Regions from separate parts of the Solibacillus sp. iso_87 genome, predicted to be linked through region 2. Evidence: predicted binding sites of a transcription regulator. Region 2 holds the regulator's gene; each other region holds the start of a gene.
What was found. Region 2 encodes Rex, which represses fermentation and respiration genes when NADH is low (regulators of the CRP and FNR family bind a similar motif). Its sites were predicted from a motif close to TTGTGAAATATTTCACAA; they were not measured.
Positions count from the first base shown of each region.

Region 1: AC0VXV_RS10390 (helical membrane plugin domain-containing protein) is a predicted target of Rex. The motif match lies at 2,920-2,937, and genes of this name have one in related genera.
Region 3: yeiL (transcriptional regulator YeiL) is a predicted target of Rex. The motif match lies at 2,396-2,413, and genes of this name have one in related genera.

Region 1 covers NZ_CM149656.1:2,075,220-2,081,236, reverse strand. The annotation lists gene AC0VXV_RS10405 (MFS transporter) at 1-1,051, opposite strand, end outside; gene AC0VXV_RS10400 (winged helix-turn-helix transcriptional regulator) at 1,162-1,545, shown strand; gene AC0VXV_RS10395 (aldo/keto reductase) at 1,616-2,455, opposite strand; gene AC0VXV_RS10390 (helical membrane plugin domain-containing protein) at 2,993-3,421, shown strand; gene AC0VXV_RS10385 (NAD(P)/FAD-dependent oxidoreductase) at 3,457-4,644, shown strand; gene AC0VXV_RS10380 (serine protease) at 4,767-5,390, shown strand; gene AC0VXV_RS10375 (dehydrogenase) at 5,406-6,017, shown strand, end outside.
Region 2 covers NZ_CM149656.1:3,596,594-3,602,610, forward strand. The annotation lists gene groES (co-chaperone GroES) at 1-146, opposite strand, end outside; gene AC0VXV_RS18350 (CPBP family intramembrane glutamic endopeptidase) at 640-1,152, shown strand; gene tatC (twin-arginine translocase subunit TatC) at 1,236-2,060, opposite strand; gene tatA (twin-arginine translocase TatA/TatE family subunit) at 2,078-2,305, opposite strand; gene AC0VXV_RS18365 (redox-sensing transcriptional repressor Rex) at 2,384-3,019, opposite strand; gene AC0VXV_RS18370 (ABC-F family ATP-binding cassette domain-containing protein) at 3,253-5,193, shown strand; gene tsaD (tRNA (adenosine(37)-N6)-threonylcarbamoyltransferase complex transferase subunit TsaD) at 5,769-6,017, opposite strand, start outside.
Region 3 covers NZ_CM149656.1:2,530,543-2,536,559, forward strand. The annotation lists gene alaS (alanine--tRNA ligase) at 1-790, opposite strand, end outside; gene AC0VXV_RS12895 (MFS transporter) at 1,188-2,336, opposite strand; gene yeiL (transcriptional regulator YeiL) at 2,440-3,108, shown strand; gene AC0VXV_RS12905 (NupC/NupG family nucleoside CNT transporter) at 3,161-4,372, opposite strand; gene recD2 (SF1B family DNA helicase RecD2) at 4,705-6,017, opposite strand, start outside.

The DNA of each region.
Region 1 (6,017 bases), 1.5 Mb from region 2:
GGAAAATCCCGATATTGAAAGCTGAAATATTTAAAGCGGAAGCCATTGCAGTAGCCGCTGGTACATATTTTTCAGATAGCTGAACGGCATACAGTTGTAAGCCCGGCACATTCATAAACATAAACAGCCCCATTAATAATACCATTATGAGCCCAATTACTTTGGAGTCAAAAGAGAAGTATACACCAATTAACGTTAACGCTAGTCCAATAAAGAAGATGAATATCGCACGCAATGGATTAGTGTTTGCAAAATGGCCACCGATTGTATTTCCAATAGCGACACATATTCCGTATACAACTAATATTACGACAATAGCATGAGGGGAGTAGCCCATTTGATTTTCAAGAATAGGGGACACATATGTGTAGACAACGAATACGCCTCCGTAACCCATTGCTGTAATAAATAAAATTAACAGCATACGGAAATTGCTTAATACTTTTCCGATATCACCTAATGAGATCGGTTTACTTTTTGTTAAATTATTTGGTACAAGGAACGCATTGCTGATTAACCCAATTATGCCAATAACGACGATGAAAATAAATGATAGCCGCCAATCCGTTACTTGGCCAATGAATGTTCCTAAAGGTACTCCACTGACAGTTGCCAATGTTAATCCTGAAAACATAAAAGCAATGGCACTTGCCCGTTTGTTAGGTGCCACAACGTCAGCAGCAATAACCGCCGCTATCGACATAAATACACCGTGAGCAAATGCAGAAATAACTCGTCCAATTAATAGTAAAGTAAATGTAGGTGCTATCGCTACCCATAAATTACCGACGATAAAAAGTACCATTACGAGCAGCAGCACCTTTTTACGGTCAAGCTGGGATGTTAAAACGGTTAAAATTGGTGCTCCGATTGTAACGCCTAACGCATAGATTGATACTGTTAATCCTGCAGTACTTAAATTAATACCAAACTCATTTGTGATGAGCGGGAGCAATCCAACGCTAATAAATTCTGTTGAACCGATACCAAACGAACTGATTGCTAATGCAAGCAGTGTTAATCTGGCGTTTGGTGTTTTTGATGTAGACATATTAAAAATAACTCCTTTGATTTATTTTACAGGATATAGTATTATTCATACATACTATAAAAGCATGTACATTACTTTTGGTTACTTTTGATAATACTGGAGGTTTCAAAATGAAAAAAGTTTATAATATTGGTGTTGAAGCAACACTCGAAGTCATTGGGGGTAAATGGAAACCCGTCATTCTATGTCACCTCAATCACCATGGTCAAATCCGGACGAATGAATTTCGCCGGTTAATTCCGGGCATTTCACAGAAAATGCTGACATCCCAATTACGCGAGCTTGAGCAATGCGGTTTAATTAATCGTAAAGTGTACAACCAAGTACCGCCGAAAGTGGAATATTCCTTAACTCCATATGGACACGAGATGGAGCCAGTGCTCAACTTACTTTGCACGTGGGGCGAGAAACATATTGATAAATTAAAAGAGAATGGTGAAGAAGTTCTTCTTATGCAGCGTGATGATGATATTGCTGTGCAAAAACTATCTTAATGAAAATAATGAAAGCCTCAAGGTACTAAAAATCTTGAGGCTTTTCGTCTCTTCAAATCTTCAATTCAAATTAGAAATTAAAAACTTCCGGATCCGGACCGACACGTTTATCTAAATTCATTGCATTAATAATCTGCATTTCTTCATCAGTAAGACTAAAATCAAAAATGTCGGCATTTTGAGCCATACGCTCTTTACGAACGGATTTAGGAATCGTGATAACTCCATTTTGAATATCCCATCGTAAAATAACTTGTGAATTTGATTTCCCATACTTTTCGGCAATATTTGCAATCGTCGGATCATCTAGTAGACCGCCTTGCATTAATGGAGCCCAAGCCTCTAATTGAATATTGTGCTCTTTGCAAAATGCACGCAATGATTGTTGTTGTAAACGCGGGTGAAACTCAACTTGGTTAATGACTGGTGTTACCCGAGCGTTTTTCAATAAATCCTGCAAATGCGAAATATTGAAATTGCAAACACCGATTGCTCTGATTTTACCTTCTATATACAGTTCCTCTAAAGCACTCCAAGACTCGGCAAATTTATTTTTACCTGGCCAGTGGATTAAGTATAGATCCAAATAGTCCAGCCCTAATTTTTCCAGGCTCTCTTCGTAAGCTGAAACAGTTTCCTCATAATTTAATCCGGCATTCCAAACTTTAGATGTGATGAATAAGTCCTCTCTATTTAAACCGGTAGAGGCTAATGCTAATTTAATGCCCTCGCCAACACCCGCTTCGTTTCCGTAAATAGCGGCTGTATCAATGCTGCGGTAACCTAGCTCAATCGCATTTTTAACGATTTCTGCTGTTGTATCGTTTTCCACCTGAAAGACGCCAAGGCCCATTGCTGGCATTTCTACCTCATTATTTAATTTGATTGTATCCTGTAAACTAGTAATCATATATTGATCCTCCAATTGAATAAGTATTTCGTTGCTTTTTTATTATGGATCCACTTGAAAATTAAAAAAAGTACGCACTTTTTCGTTTCATAGCAACGTGAAGGTTCCTATTGAGTCAAATCAACCGATTGAAGAGAAAGTTTTTTAGGGAAATATTGTGGAGGGAAATAGGGGAGGGGAGGTGAATCACTTTTAATAGTAAAGAATTTTTGTTTTCTATCATATAAATACCTAATTAACCTTTAATAATGATAAGAAACAACTATTTAAATACTTCCAATATTAAAAATGATGAAGGGAAATTTTTATTATAAAATATACAAAAATACGCTAAATACATAAAAATAAAATTTTTTTAAATAATAAAATTACAGAATATTCTTGAATTAAGTTTTTCGGTCGTTTATTTCCGTTTTCTAATTGTAACAAACGAATCTTTGTGCTATCGTTGCTTATTGAATGGTATGTGAAAGTTTTTACAATCGGGTATGAAATTTTCGAAAAAATAATATTAAGTGATGGCAAAGGAGAGTTATTATGTCAGAAATGAATAATCAGCAGGTAGAAAAAGTGGCTGTTACACAAGAGCAATTGGATGTATTAGACCAGTTACTAAAGCCAGAGGTACAAGCTTCATTAACTACTTTAGTAGATAACTTACCAAAATTGGCTGAGATGACTACATTATTAACAAAAGCGTATGATTTCGCGACGAGTGTTGCTACAGACGAAACATTAAAAAATGATACAGTTGCTGCTGTAACAGAAATGGCTAGTCCAGTTGTCGGGACTGCTAAATCATTGGCACAAACAGCAATCGAAGCGAAAGACCGTGCTGAAGTCAGCAATGAAACAGTAGGCGTATTCGGTTTATTAAAAATGTTAAAAGACCCACAAGTTCAAGGGGCATTACGTTTTGCTAATGCATTTTTACAAGTAGCATCTGAACGTAAACAAATGAAATAATTTGTACAATCTAATCTTATTGGAGGATTTTTAATATGGTAACTAAAGAAATCGTTATTTTAGGTGCTGGATTTGCTGGTGTATTAGCAGCACAAACAGCTCGTAAATTTTTAAATAAAGATGAAGCGCGTATTACAGTTGTAAACCAATTCCCTACACATCAAATCATTACTGAATTACACCGTTTAGCTGGCGGCACAATTTCTGAAGGTGCTGTATCATTACCACTTGAGAAGATTTTCAAAGGTTTTGACATCAACTTGGAAATCGCAAAAGTAAACAGCTTTGACGTAGAAAGCAAAAATGTCTCACTTTCAAACGGCAAAACTTTACAATATGATACATTAGTTGTTGCTTTAGGCAGCCAAACTGGTTTCTTCGGAATCCCTGGCTTAGAGGAAAACTCTTTCGTATTAAAATCAGTTGATGAAGCTAATGCAATTCGCGAGCATATCGAAGCACGCATTAAAGCATATGCAACAACAAAAGACGAGGCGGATGCTACAATCGTTATCGGCGGTGGCGGTTTAACAGGTGTTGAGCTTGTTGGTGAAATCGTAGACCACTTCCCTAAAGTTGCTGCAAAATACGGTGTTAAATTTGAAGATCTTAAAATCAAACTAGTTGAAGCAGGTCCAAAAATCTTACCGGTATTCCCAGAAAACTTAATCGATCGTGCAACAGAGTCTTTATCGAAACGTGGAGTAGAATTCATTACATCAACACCTGTTACTGGCGTTGAAGGCAATGTTATTCAATTAAAAGACCGTGAACCAATCGTTGCAAACACATTAGTATGGACAGGTGGAGTTGCTCCACTTCCATTAGTAGCTGAATCAGGGTTAGCTGCAGATCGCGGTAAAGCAACTATCAATGACTTCTTACAATCTACTTCACATCCTGAAGTATTTGTTATTGGCGATGCATCAGCACATATTCCAAACCCAGGTGACCGCCCAACTTATGCGCCAACTGCTCAAGTAGCATGGCAGCAAGGTGAAACTGCAGGTTACAACATTTTTGCACAAATTAAAGGTGCTGACCTGAAAGAATTCAAATTTACTAACTCAGGTACTTTAGGTTCTTTAGGCCGCAAAGACGGTATTGCTACAGTTGGGGCAAACAATACTCAATTAGTAGGTTTACCAGCATCATTAATGAAAGAAGCTTCAAATATCCGCTATATGACTCATATTAAAGGGTTATTTGGCCTAGCATATTAATTAGTTAAGACATACCCGAAAGTCACTTTCTTTCGGGTATGTCTTTTTATTTTTGCAAAAAACAACAAATTTTAACAAATAACTATTATAATGGGAGTAAATGTCGAGAAAGAGGTGTAAAGATGAAAGATTTTGATACATCAAATTCTTTGTTTATTTTAAATGAACAGCAGCTCGAACAATTTAAACAGCTTGAACATTACGACTACTTTTTCCATTTAATCCGCCATGACTTTGCACATTTATCTTTCGCAAAATACAATGTAAGCGATGTTTGGGTTTACTTTTATTTTGAAGAAGAGCCGGTCATCAATTCAGAGCATGCGCTCATTTTTCTGCTCCGTAATTTTATATTGAATGAAGTACTTATCAGTTCAAAATTTAAACGACTGAAAAAAGCAACAGTCGGGTCATTTACTAAAGCATTAATGGCTTCGGTAATGACCGTCAATCTATTTTTGGATTATTTGCGTGAAGTACTCGAAACATTACCAAAAGAACAATATGATCTATATATGAAGTTTGAAAACAGCTCGAAGCAATTATTTAATGACCGCTTCTATGAATACGAACATTACCCCAAAAAACTCGTCCAAATCGAAACAACAATTATAAAAAGTTTGCGTAATTACTTGGCAGACAACGATACGAAATATGCGGACAGTAAACATAAAGTCATTCGTTTTATGGACAAATTTTCAATTATTAAACGAGAGCTGTACGAACCGTTATATTTGAAAAAGTAGGAGGTGGATATAACGATGGGGATGCAACTTAAGTCATTGCAGCTTGACCATTATCGTTCACAAACGTTTTCATCAATCGATGCACATTATAAGGCATATATAGAGATGTTAGAATCATTAGTAGCAGAGGGAAATATCGAAAAGGTGAACGCCTTTCTTCGATTTGATAGTGAGCCTTTTATTTTAGCTAATAGCAATATGGAGATTTTGCAATTGTTATTGGACACAGAACAGCATTTCAAACAAAATCTAAAAGGGTGTTTAGCAAGCCTCTATTTGGTCATTGGACATTGCTATTATTTCAGTATTGATTTTGAACAGGCAAAGAAATACTACCGAATTGCGAGCAGTTACGCATTGGAAGATGAAGATTTTTCATTGCTGTCACTTGCGATGAATAATTATTACGCAACACAAATGGATGAATTACCAAAAGAATTTTTTTGGGATATTAGCAAAATTCCAGCTGTTTTTTTAAAAATGGGGAACCCGGAAGATGAAAAGTTCATGCTCGTCCGTTTTATAACTCATATTGAACTGTCCCTACAGATTGGGAAAGTGGAGTATGCGAAAAAGTTATTTAATGACTATTTTGAAGAGTATCCGTTCGAAAAGTTTTCCCGTATA
Region 2 (6,017 bases):
TCAAGAACACGACCTGTACCTACTGCCACAACTTTACCAGTTTGTGGTTTTTCTTTTGCTGAGTCGGGTAAAACAATACCAAATGCTGTTTTTTCCTCTACCTCAACAAGTTCGATAATGATGCGATCTCCTAATGGTCTTAACAATTGAAACAACCTCCTAAAAAATTTTCTATTTTTAGCACTCTCATTTGTCGAGTGCTAACACATTTATTAGTTTAAAGAATTCCATATTTTTTTGCAAGTATGTGCACCAAAAAATTTTGATTTATTGGCAAATTCCTCTACAATAATGTTAAATGTATAACAGTGGGGCATTCATAAGAGCCCATAGTAAATTCTATAATAGAAGATACAGCATTCCTCATGGATTTCGGGGGTGTGTAATTCTACTAGTCTGTAAGAGAAAGAAGGTTTTTCATTCGTGACTTCCCGTTCATCAGATAAGTTCAAAACACAGAAGACCGCATTTTATGTGTTAATAACTTATATCATCTGTCAGTTATCAGTCTTATTACTTATATTCATTCCCGGCTTAAAAGATTCCCTTTTACAACTATTTTCTGGTATATCTGAGCAGGATAAACTTATAAAATTATCTGCTTGGTGGTCAACTATATCATTTGCGGTTGCTTTTATAGTGAGTTTTATATTAATCTCCCGCAATAAGCAATTCTGGGAAGTGTTTAAAGGAGAAAAAGCTTCAATTGGGGCTTCTATCGGTTGGGGGATCATCGGTTTCTTCTTAGTCTTTTTAGGGCAGACAATCGGCGCCTACATCGAGCTTGCTTTAGGAATTGATATGGGCTCGGAAAATACCGAAGCAATTATGGATGTCACAAAGGTAGCACCGATTATGATTATTGCTACTGTCTTTTTAGGACCGATCTTGGAAGAGCTTGTATTCCGCCGTGTCATTTTCGGATCGATTATACAAAACTATAATTTCTGGATTGCGAGCATAATTAGTGCAATTGTATTTGCTGCGATCCATATGGATTTTACGCATATTTTATTGTATACGATTTGCGGTATGATCTTCGCATTTTTATATCATAAAACAAAGCGTCTTCTCACACCGATTATCGCGCATGTCCTATTGAACGGTTTCGTCACATTTATCCAAATGAATGCCGATAAGTTTCAAGTATAACTTTTGCCCGCTATGTAAAATAGCGGGTTTTTTATTTCCCCATATGAAAATAAAAAAACGCTACCTCGTTCGATAGCGTTACCTTAACTATTATTCATCTGTTCCATTTGCCTGCGCTGCATTTCAAGTAGTTCCTCCACTTGCAGTTCACGTTCACGTTCTTCTTCTGCTAATATGCGTTCTTTTTCAGCCACTTCATATTTTCGATAACCGAGACGTGCAATGACAATACTCAATTCATATAAAACAAATAGCGGAATCGCAATAATGATATTTGATACTAAATCAGGCGGTGCCAGCAATACCGAAATTACGATTAACACAAAATACGCATATTTCCGAAATTTCACCATAAGCTTCGGATTGATGATTCCGAGACGTGAAAGAAACAGTGTAACAACAGGCAATTGAAACAGCATCGCAAAGGGTACAATTAATTTAATTAGAAATGAGAAGAATTCATTAATACCGATTGTTTGCGTAATATTCAAATCATTGGATAAATCCGTCATAAAGCGCATTATAAATGGAAATAACACATAATAAGCAAAGGCTATTCCCCCTATACACAGTACAAAAGCATACGGAATATATTTCAATGTTGCCTTACGTTCAGCCTCATGCAAACCAGGTGTTATAAACGCCCATAGCTGGTAAAGCAATAATGGCGATACAATAACGGCTGCTACAATAAATGTAACTTGTAAATAAACGGTTAAAGGATCTGCCGGACTAAATGCGTTCATCGAAAAACTGGCAGCTAAATCACTGCGTTGAATGTATCGAATAAGTGGTTTCGCCGTATAGAAACCGATGAAAAGAGCCATCACGAAGAAAATTGCTACGAAAAATAGGCGTTTTCTAAGCTCTTCCATATGTTCAACTACGGTTAATTCTCTTGAATTCATAGCAAGACATCCTTATTTTACTTAACTTCGTTTTTTTCGTTCTCTTTATGTTCAATCACTTTTTTCTTTGTATCGAAATCGTCATCGTCATCCGTCAAGCCTTTCGTAGCGCTACGGAATTCACGTAAAGTTGTCCCCATCGCACGGCCTAATGATGGCAATTTTTTGGGACCGAATATTAACAAAGCAATCAGTCCAATGATAATCAGGCTCACAGGTGTAATCGCATTTAGATGTACAATCACTATAGCCACCTCCTCTATTATTATGTATATTTTACATTAATTAACTAGAATTTGCTATTTATAGTAATGAACATTTTGTTACTTACCTGAGTTTCGCACTAAATACGTAAGTGCCTGTAATTCTACCGATAGATCAATGTTCATCACTTTAATTGTGTCAGGAACAGATAATCGTACTGGTGTGAAATTTAATATACCTTTTGCATTTATTTTAACGAGTCGGTCTGTCATCATTTGTGCTGAGCGGGATGAAACTGTCAATATTGCTAACTCCGCGCCAAATTCCTCATACATTTCTTCCAAACGATCTGGATGGAATACTGGAATATCACTAATCGTTGTTCCTTCCATCGGTGCCTTCGTATCAAATGCAACAACGATACGCGTATTATGATTTTTTTGGAAGTTATATTTTAGTAAGCCATTCCCCAGATTCCCGACTCCTATTAATGCAACATTCATCGCCTCGTCCTGGTCCAGAGTCTGACGGAAAAATTCGAGTAAATACTGGACATCATATCCATATCCCTTTTTACCGAGTGCTCCAAAATAAGAAAAGTCACGTCGAATCGTAGCCGAATCTATTTTCATCGCATCACTTAATTCCTGTGAAGAAATACGCTTTTTACCTTCAGTTGCGAAGTTTTTCAAAAATCGATAATAAAGAGGAAGTCTTTTTGTTGTTGCTTGTGGAATTTTTACTTCTTGTTTCACACATTCTCCTCCTATGTACATTTGGAAATCTTTCTCAAATAATGCCTCCATAAATGACCTACATGATTTAATCACGTAGTTGTCGCCAAGCGATATGTCACGCTTAACATGAACCCCACTCTTTGTGCAGAAGCAAGTTAATCTTACTAAACAAGGAGCGACAAGTAAAGTATCCATCGTTGCGTACAATGTTCCCATCCATTAAACTAAATAGGAGAAACTGAGGTGTAAACATGATTGTCTTACAAGTAAATCAATTATATAAATCCTTTATTACAGATGAAATATTAAGCGGTGTAAAACTAGAAGTACAGCACCGTGATCGTGTGGCATTAGTAGGACGAAACGGTGCCGGCAAGTCCACGCTATTAAAAATAATTGCCGGACAAATGAGCTATGACTCTGGTGAAATTATTATTCCAAAAGATATTCAAGTCGGCTATTTAGAACAGCATGCAGGCATCGACTCTGAACTTTCGATTTGGGACGAAATGATGACAATTTTCGCAAACTTGCAAAACCAGGAACAAACGCTGCGTCAACTTGAACAGCAAATGGCCGATCCTGCAATATATGAAGATAGCGAACAATATACACGCATTATGGCGGAGTATGATCAGTTGCAGCATGATTTCAAAGATGCAGGCGGTTATCAGTATGAAGCCGATACCCGCTCTGTTTTACATGGGATGCAATTTTTCCCTGAAGATTATCAAAAGCCGATTCGCTCTCTATCCGGCGGACAACGGACTCGCCTAGCCCTCGCTAAGCTTCTTTTGTCAAAGCCCGATCTCCTTATTTTAGATGAGCCGACCAACCATCTGGATATTGAAACACTGTCATGGCTGGAAGGCTATTTAAAAGGTTATGATGGCGCGATTTTAATCGTTTCGCATGACCGTTATTTCTTAGATCAGGTCGTGTCGATTGTTTACGAAGTGTCCCGTACAAAAGTGTCGAAGTATGTAGGGAACTACAGTGCCTATTTAGATGAAAAGGCAAAAAACTATGAACGTGATTTAAAAATGTATGAGCGTCAAATGGATGAAAAGGCCAAGCTCGAAACATTTATCCAAAAAAACCTTGCCCGAGCTTCAACTACAAAAATGGCCCAGTCACGTCGCAAAGTGCTGGAGAAGACAAGTTGGATGGAATCTCCTGATGGCGATGAAAAGAGTGCCAACTTCGGCTTTACAATTGAGCGCCAAAGCGGAAATGACGTGCTGTCGGTGGATAATTTAACGATCGGTTTTACGGACAAGGCTATTTCCAAAAATATTGGGATGCGCGTCTTTAGAGAAGATCGTATTGCACTTGTTGGTCCAAACGGTGTTGGGAAATCTACCTTATTGAAAACAATCGTTAAAGATATCGAGGAACTGGCCGGGGATATCCGTTACGGTACGAATGTTCAAATCGGTTATTATGATCAGGAGCAGGCGAAACTTCATTCGAATAAATCTGTTCTTAGTGAGCTTTGGGATGAATGGCCATTACTGAATGAAAAGGATATCCGCAACATTTTAGGTCGCTTCCTATTTAGTGGAGATGACGTATCAAAAACAGTAAACTCCCTATCAGGTGGAGAAAAGGCGCGACTTGCACTTGCGAAGTTAATGATGCAAAAATCAAATTTCCTAGTACTTGATGAGCCGACAAACCATTTAGACTTGGACAGTAAAGAAATATTGGAAAATGCCTTAATCGATTATCCCGGTACACTACTATTCGTCTCGCATGACCGTTATTTCATCAACCGTATCGCTACTAAAGTCGTTGAACTCTCAGGCTCAGGTTCGTTTGAGTATTTAGGTGACTATGATTATTATGTGGAAAAGAAAGAGGAGCTTGAAGAATTAGCTGCAATGAAAGCCGCAGCAATTGAAAAAAATACGGCTGAAACGACTGTTCAAACAAAGACTACATCGATGATCGACAAGGACGCGAAAAAAAGAGAACGTCAAATTCGTCGTGCAATTGAAGATATCGAAAAGCAGATGGGCGCTTTAGATGAAAAAATCGCCATCTTCGAAGAACAACTATGTGATCCTGACGTTTATTCAGACCATGAAAAAACATTAACAATTCAGTCTGAACTGAATGATGTAAAAGAACAGCATGAAGTATTTGAAATGGAATGGCTTGAACTAAACGAAGAGCTTGAACTGCTATAATTAAAGGAGTGTCCATCAACATATGGACACTCCTTTTTTATATGTGCATGGAAAGTCTGTGTCTACAGAAACATATTTGTTGTATTGCTATTGTATAATATTAAATCTTTCTATCATCCTATCTACATAATAATCATATATATAGGTCAATACGCCAAATTTCTACAAATTTCTCCACAATTTTATTCACAATACAAATCTAGTAGTATCAACATATCAACATAGTTTTCCACATTATCCACATTTAAAATCAAAGTTATACACATTGTTGTGTGAAAAAGACACTACTATATATAGATAAGTCACATGTTTTCCACAAGTTATACACAGTTTGTGTATAAGTACGCATGTTCGCAAGTTTTTTTGTGGGTATTTAACTTTATCTGTGGATAATTTTCAGAAAAGTTGAACAGTCAATAAAAACTTGTTATAAATGAGATTTATCCATCATAAATTACTAGATTCGACTTTTTTATATTATTGAAAGAAAACAAATTAAGAAAAATTTATTTCCTTAACAAAAAAAGCATGAGAAAAGAATGTACTACTACATCTTTTCACCATGCTTATATACCCTATTTCCAGCTTAAGAGTTCCATCCCAGGGCGCCCATTCATTGCTAAATTACCTCGAACCCCTGCTTCATACATTTCATATGCAGCTGCACCGATCATTGCTGCATTATCTGTACATAATTTTAAAGGCGGTACATAAAATGGAATACCTTCTTCTTTAAACGCATGTTCCAATGCTGTGCGTAGTCCTTTGTTGGCTGATACACCGCCAGCTGCAATTACTTGTTTTACCTGAAATTCACGCGCTGC
Region 3 (6,017 bases), 1.1 Mb from region 2:
TTGCAAACGTTTCTGTTTTTTCAATGATTGGCATGAAAAGATCTGTATCAAAGTTTGTTGGTACGTTTTGTACAACAGAAACGATACGTTCAAGACCCATACCTGTATCGATATTTTGCTTTGGAAGTGGTGTATATGTGCCATCCGGATTGTGGTTGAATTGAGAAAATACAAGGTTCCAAATTTCAAGGTAACGCTCGTTTTCCCCGCCAGTGTACATTTCTTCCGCCGGTGCACCAACACCGTACTCTTCACCGCGATCATAGAAGATTTCAGAGTTTGGACCAGATGGACCTTCACCGATATCCCAGAAGTTGCCTTCAAGTCGGATTAGGCGCTCTTTCGGAATCCCGATTTCGTTGTGCCATACGTCATATGCTTCCTGATCTTCAGGGTGGATTGTTACCGATAACTTTTCTGGATCGAAGCCCATCCATTTTGGGTCGGTTAAAAACTCCCAAGCGTAATGAATAGATTCTTTTTTAAAGTAATCTCCGATAGAGAAGTTCCCCAACATTTCAAAGAATGTATGGTGACGCGCTGTTTTCCCTACGTTTTCGATATCGTTTGTACGAATCGATTTTTGTGCATTAGTAATACGCGGATTATCTGGAATGATACGTCCGTCAAAATACGGTTTTAATGTCGCCACCCCTGAATTGATCCATAAAAGTGATGGGTCATTAATTGGAACTAATGGTGCTGATGGTTCAATATGATGCCCTTTTTCTTTAAAGAAATTCAAATAAAGACGACGAATTTCAGAACCTGTCATAATTTTTGTTGTCATGATAATTTTCCTCCTAATTTTTATTGAAGTCGATGAATTTTGGTACGATTAATTACACCTTCACGTAAATAAGTGCTTCGTTCACCGGTAATCTTAATAATCCGCTGAAGAAAACAAAAAAAGCCCTCATCCCGGTAAAGGGACGAAGACTATTATCTCGTGGTACCACCCTAATTTATAATGCGCTATGCATTATATCTCAAGTGCTTGTAACGTAAGCAAACGGCAGTGATTAGCTGCACTCTGGAGTAGCTTTCGATATTTATTCGGGGAGATTTTTTCAGCCGGGAAATCTCTTTCTGCTCACGAAGTCCATACGTACTTGTTCCATCATCGTTTTCATTTTATTATGCTCTTCATTATAAAAAATAGACATCGTGCTGTCAATCGGCATTCCTTAATAATTAAAACGTTTTTTTGTCAGTAAAATTAAAAGTATCGCAGGCACTGTACATATAATCATTCCCAAAAACGCCAAACCTGGCTCGATTTCATAAAGTGCCCCACCTAATAATGTAAGAATCGCTGCACTTAAACTCATTGCAAGTGCCGAATAAATCCCCTGTGCATTTGGGATCTGCTCCTGTGGTAAAGCCTTGGAAATATAACGGATAAAGGCATAATGGGCCATGGCAAATGACAGGGCGTGAAGTGCCTGAGATATGATAAACATCGGCATATTCGGAAATGCGTAAACTAGTATCCAACGAATGCTCGAGCCAATTGCTGCAACAAGCAATAATGAAGAAGGCTTCCATTTTGTTAAAATTGTATCGGCCTTATAAAAATAAACAACTTCAAATATTACTGCGACATTTAAAATCATACCGATATAAAACGGATTTACATTCAGATCCTGCAAATAAATATATCCATAGTTATAGTAAGATGCGTGCGCCCCCTGAAGTAAAATGACGACAAACAATACGATGATAAAGCTTTTTACTTCAAATAGCCCTTTCATCGAGAGCGTTTTTCCGTTCTCTTTTACAGGCACTAAACTTAAAACTTGAGGTGCAGGCATGAATTGAATGATGAGTAGTCCCGTTAAACCTAAAATCATCATCCATAATATCATTTGCTCCCCGTACATCCCGCTGATCATACTGATGATTAGTACAGCGACGACAAACCCAAACGATCCTAACGAACGCGCTTTCCCATAATGTATGGATCCATGTTGCATTAATGTGGAAGCACTGCTCTCAACAGCAGGTAATAATGCCGGGTAAAAAGCACTGAACAGCAACGTCATTAAAAATAAGCCGCTGAATGAATTAATCGGTATGTATAGCAGCGTCACAATTAATGAACTTGCAGTAAAAAAAATCAGCACATTTTTGTTGCTCATTACTTTAGAAACAAACGGGAAAATAAACATCGTTGAGATGGCCCGTGCTACCAGTCCAAAGCCCATTATGATGCTCGCTTCGGAAACCGTAAGCCCTTTATCGTTAATTAGCCAACCTGTCCAATATGGCAGGAAAATACCCCATGTAATAAAGAACATAAAGAAGTTTTTCGCGAGCCAACGCTGATTATTCATAGTCTTCATCCTTTTTCGTTTTTATTAAGTTGAATATTAACATGAGAAATACTACAATAATGTGATAAATCTCATATTCTACCGAAAGGAGTTGCTCTATAATTTGAGAAAGTTACCAATAGATGAAAGTCTCTCATATATCGAACAATACCCGATTTCCCAATATTTTTCGTTTGATATTGTTCCATATATCCATGTGTATGAATTCGATAAAGGCGAATTTATTTTCCATGAGCATTCCTTCCCCGACTATTTGTATTACATGGTTGAAGGGAAAGCTAAATTATATATTACCCATAAAAACGGGAAAATTTCGCTCATCGATTTTATTACGGCTCCAACATTCATGGGTGAAATGGAACTTTTAAATGCTGAACGCTATTCAAAAGGCATTCAAACTTTATCAAAGTCAGTATGTTTTGCGATTTCGATTCAGGAAGTGAAGGAAAAATTATTGGCAGATCCTGTGTTTCTGAAAATGCTCTGTATTTTTTTAAGTCACAAAGCAACGACAGCAACAGCAAAATATACACAAAACCAGGCCTATCCGTTGGAAAACCGATTAGCCTCATTCATTCTACTATCATCAGACCAACAATTCTATAAAGAAAAACATACTGAGGTATGTGATTACTTAGGCGTATCTTATCGCCACTTGCTATTTGTTCTTGCACAATTTAGCGAAGCCGGTTATATAACGAAACAAAATCGCGGGTATGTTCTGACAAATCGATCTGAACTGGAAAAACTCGCATCAGAAATTACGTATTAAAAAAAGACTGCGCTAAATATTTTTAGCACAGTCTCTTGAACACTGAAAGATATTAAATAAACATACCAGCAATTGCAGCTGATAGTAATGATGCCAATGTACCTGCAACAACAGCTTTAATCGCAAGCTGTGCAATCATTGGCCGCTTATCCGGTGCCATACCACCTAAACCACCGATTAAAATACCCATTGAGCTTAAGTTTGCAAAACCACAAAGTGCAAACGAAATAATAATGGCTGTTTTGTCGGATAGCTCGCCGATAACCGGACCGAAGTTAGAGTAGGCAACAAATTCATTTAAAATTAATTTTTGACCGATAAATGAACCTGCACGTACTGCTTCATCCCATGGAACACCGATTAAAAATGCTAATGGCGCAAAGACATAGCCTAATAAACCTTCAAGTGTTACATTATCAAAACCGAATAATCCTGTAATACCGCCTAAAATACCGTTTAATAAGGCAATTAACGCGATGAAACTTAATAGCATTGCCCCAACGTTTACAGCTAATTTCAATCCGTCAGATGCACCAACAGCCGCTGCATCAATAACATTTGTCGCTTCAGAATTACGCTCTAATTTAAAGTCATCTTCATTTACTTCTTCTGTTTCAGGGATCATTAATTTCGCCATTACCAGTCCAGCTGGAGCAGCCATGAAACTTGCCGCCAGTAAGTATTCAAGTGGAACACCTAATAATGAATAACCGATTAATACCGAACCTGAAACCGATGCAAGTCCACCTGTCATAACAGCGAACATTTGCGATTTCGTCATTTTATTTAAAAATGGACGAATTACAAGCGGCGCTTCTGTTTGTCCAACGAAAATATTGGCAGCAGCGTTTACTGATTCCGCTTTTGTTGTACCTAATACTTTTGATAAGAAACCACCGATAATCTTAATGACAAATTGCATAATCCCCAAGTAATAAAGGACAGAAATTAAAGATGAGAAGAAAATAATAATTGTTAATACGCTCATCGCGAATACAAATCCAACATTTTCCGGATTTGCTAAACCGCCGAATACGAAGTTAATCCCTTCATTGGCATAACCAACTAGTTTCTGCACACCTTCAGAAAGTTGCATAAGCTTCTCACGGCCGTAAGACCACTTTAATACGATAAATGCAAAAATCAACTGGACAACTAATCCTGAAACAATAATTCTCCATTGAATTGCTTTACGGTTATTAGATAACCCGATGGCAATCAGTACGATTCCCAGAATACCTATGATTCCCCATACGAAATCCATGTATGTGCACCTTCTTTTTAAGTTTTGAAAACCTTTTCATTTTCTAAAATTTGACATCAAACTTCGGACGTCATATAAGTTTTTTTCATACTAACATATCCACACAAATAATATTAATTAATAGTTTCTTTCAAAATTTCTGATTTTTTCGCAAAAAGTTATCATTTTTTTATTATGCCCCGTTTTGTTTCAAACTTTTATTATATTCAAAACATTTTCCCTCTACCCTTGAACATAAACACATCATTTAATAAATTTGTCCAAAATAGTACATTTCATGAGCAATAAAAAACTAGCCATTCCCATTCAAACATGAACGAAAATGGCTAGTTCTATTCTTCATTGAAGTCGTATGGCGAAATATTTGCCATACCAATTAATGGATGAATATATGGTGCTGTTTCTGCTGTTAAGTGATTTGGCAACGATTCCCCAATTTTATGTGAAGCCGAAACATTCAAGAGACCAAGCTGCTCTGTAGAAGAGTTTTGTTTCACTTCTTTAACGGACGCTTCTTTCTCTTCTATTTCCGGTGACTCTACTGTCTTTTCTTCAGTGGTAAATTCGGGATTTAGTCGTCCCTTTAATGTTGTTAATCGGGTTAAATCATCTGTTTTTGCTAAACCGTTCGCTAATACATCCGGCTCACCGCATAAAATTAAAAAGTTTTTAGCACGTGTAATACCCGTATAAAGTAAATTTCTGCGAAGCATTTTCGAATAACCGCGGACAATCGGCATGATGACAGTTTGAAATTCCGAACCTTGGGATTTATGAATCGAACAGCAATAGGCCAATGTTATCTGATTTAAATCAGCACGTTGGTATGTCACTTCAATCCCATCATAGCTGACGATAAGCAAATCCTGCTTTTCCACTGTTTCCTTTGCACGGATTATGGAAATCACTTCACCCATATCCCCGTTGAATACATTATTATCCGGCTGATTCACTAGCTGCAGCACTTTGTCCCCGATACGATAAATTGTATCACCGAAAACAAGTTCTTTTCTCGTGCCATCATTCGGATTTACAAGCTGCTGAATTTCTTTATTTAAATTATCAATACCTGCAGGTCCTTTGTACATTGGCGCTAATACTTGAATATCTCGAATTGCCTGACCTTTCGCAAGCGCACCTTTTACAATTTGTGTGACAACACTCGTTACTTGTCCTGCTCCTGCCTGAATAAAAGAACGGTCCGTTGTTTTTGCAGTCAATGTATTCGGAACTTTACCTTTTTTTATTTGGTGGGCCATCTCTATAATTGTAGACCCTTCCGCCTGACGGTAAATATCCGTTAATTCAACGGTTGGAATTTGCTTGGATGCAAGTAAATCCTTTAATACTTGCCCTGGTCCAACAGGCGGTAACTGATCCTGGTCTCCTACAAAAACGACCTGTACATCTTCATGCAATGCTTTTAAAAGCTGATGTGCCAGCCATGTATCCACCATCGACATCTCATCGATAATGATGAGTCGTCCTACTACTTCACGTTCTGTTTCTTCATCTTTTTCCTGCCCGTTAAAACCTAGCAGCCGGTGTATTGTCATTGCAGGTAAACCAGTCGATTCCGCCAGTCTTTTCGCTGCGCGTCCTGTAGGTGCTGCAAGGACGATCGGAAACGGTTCCTCTTTTTCGG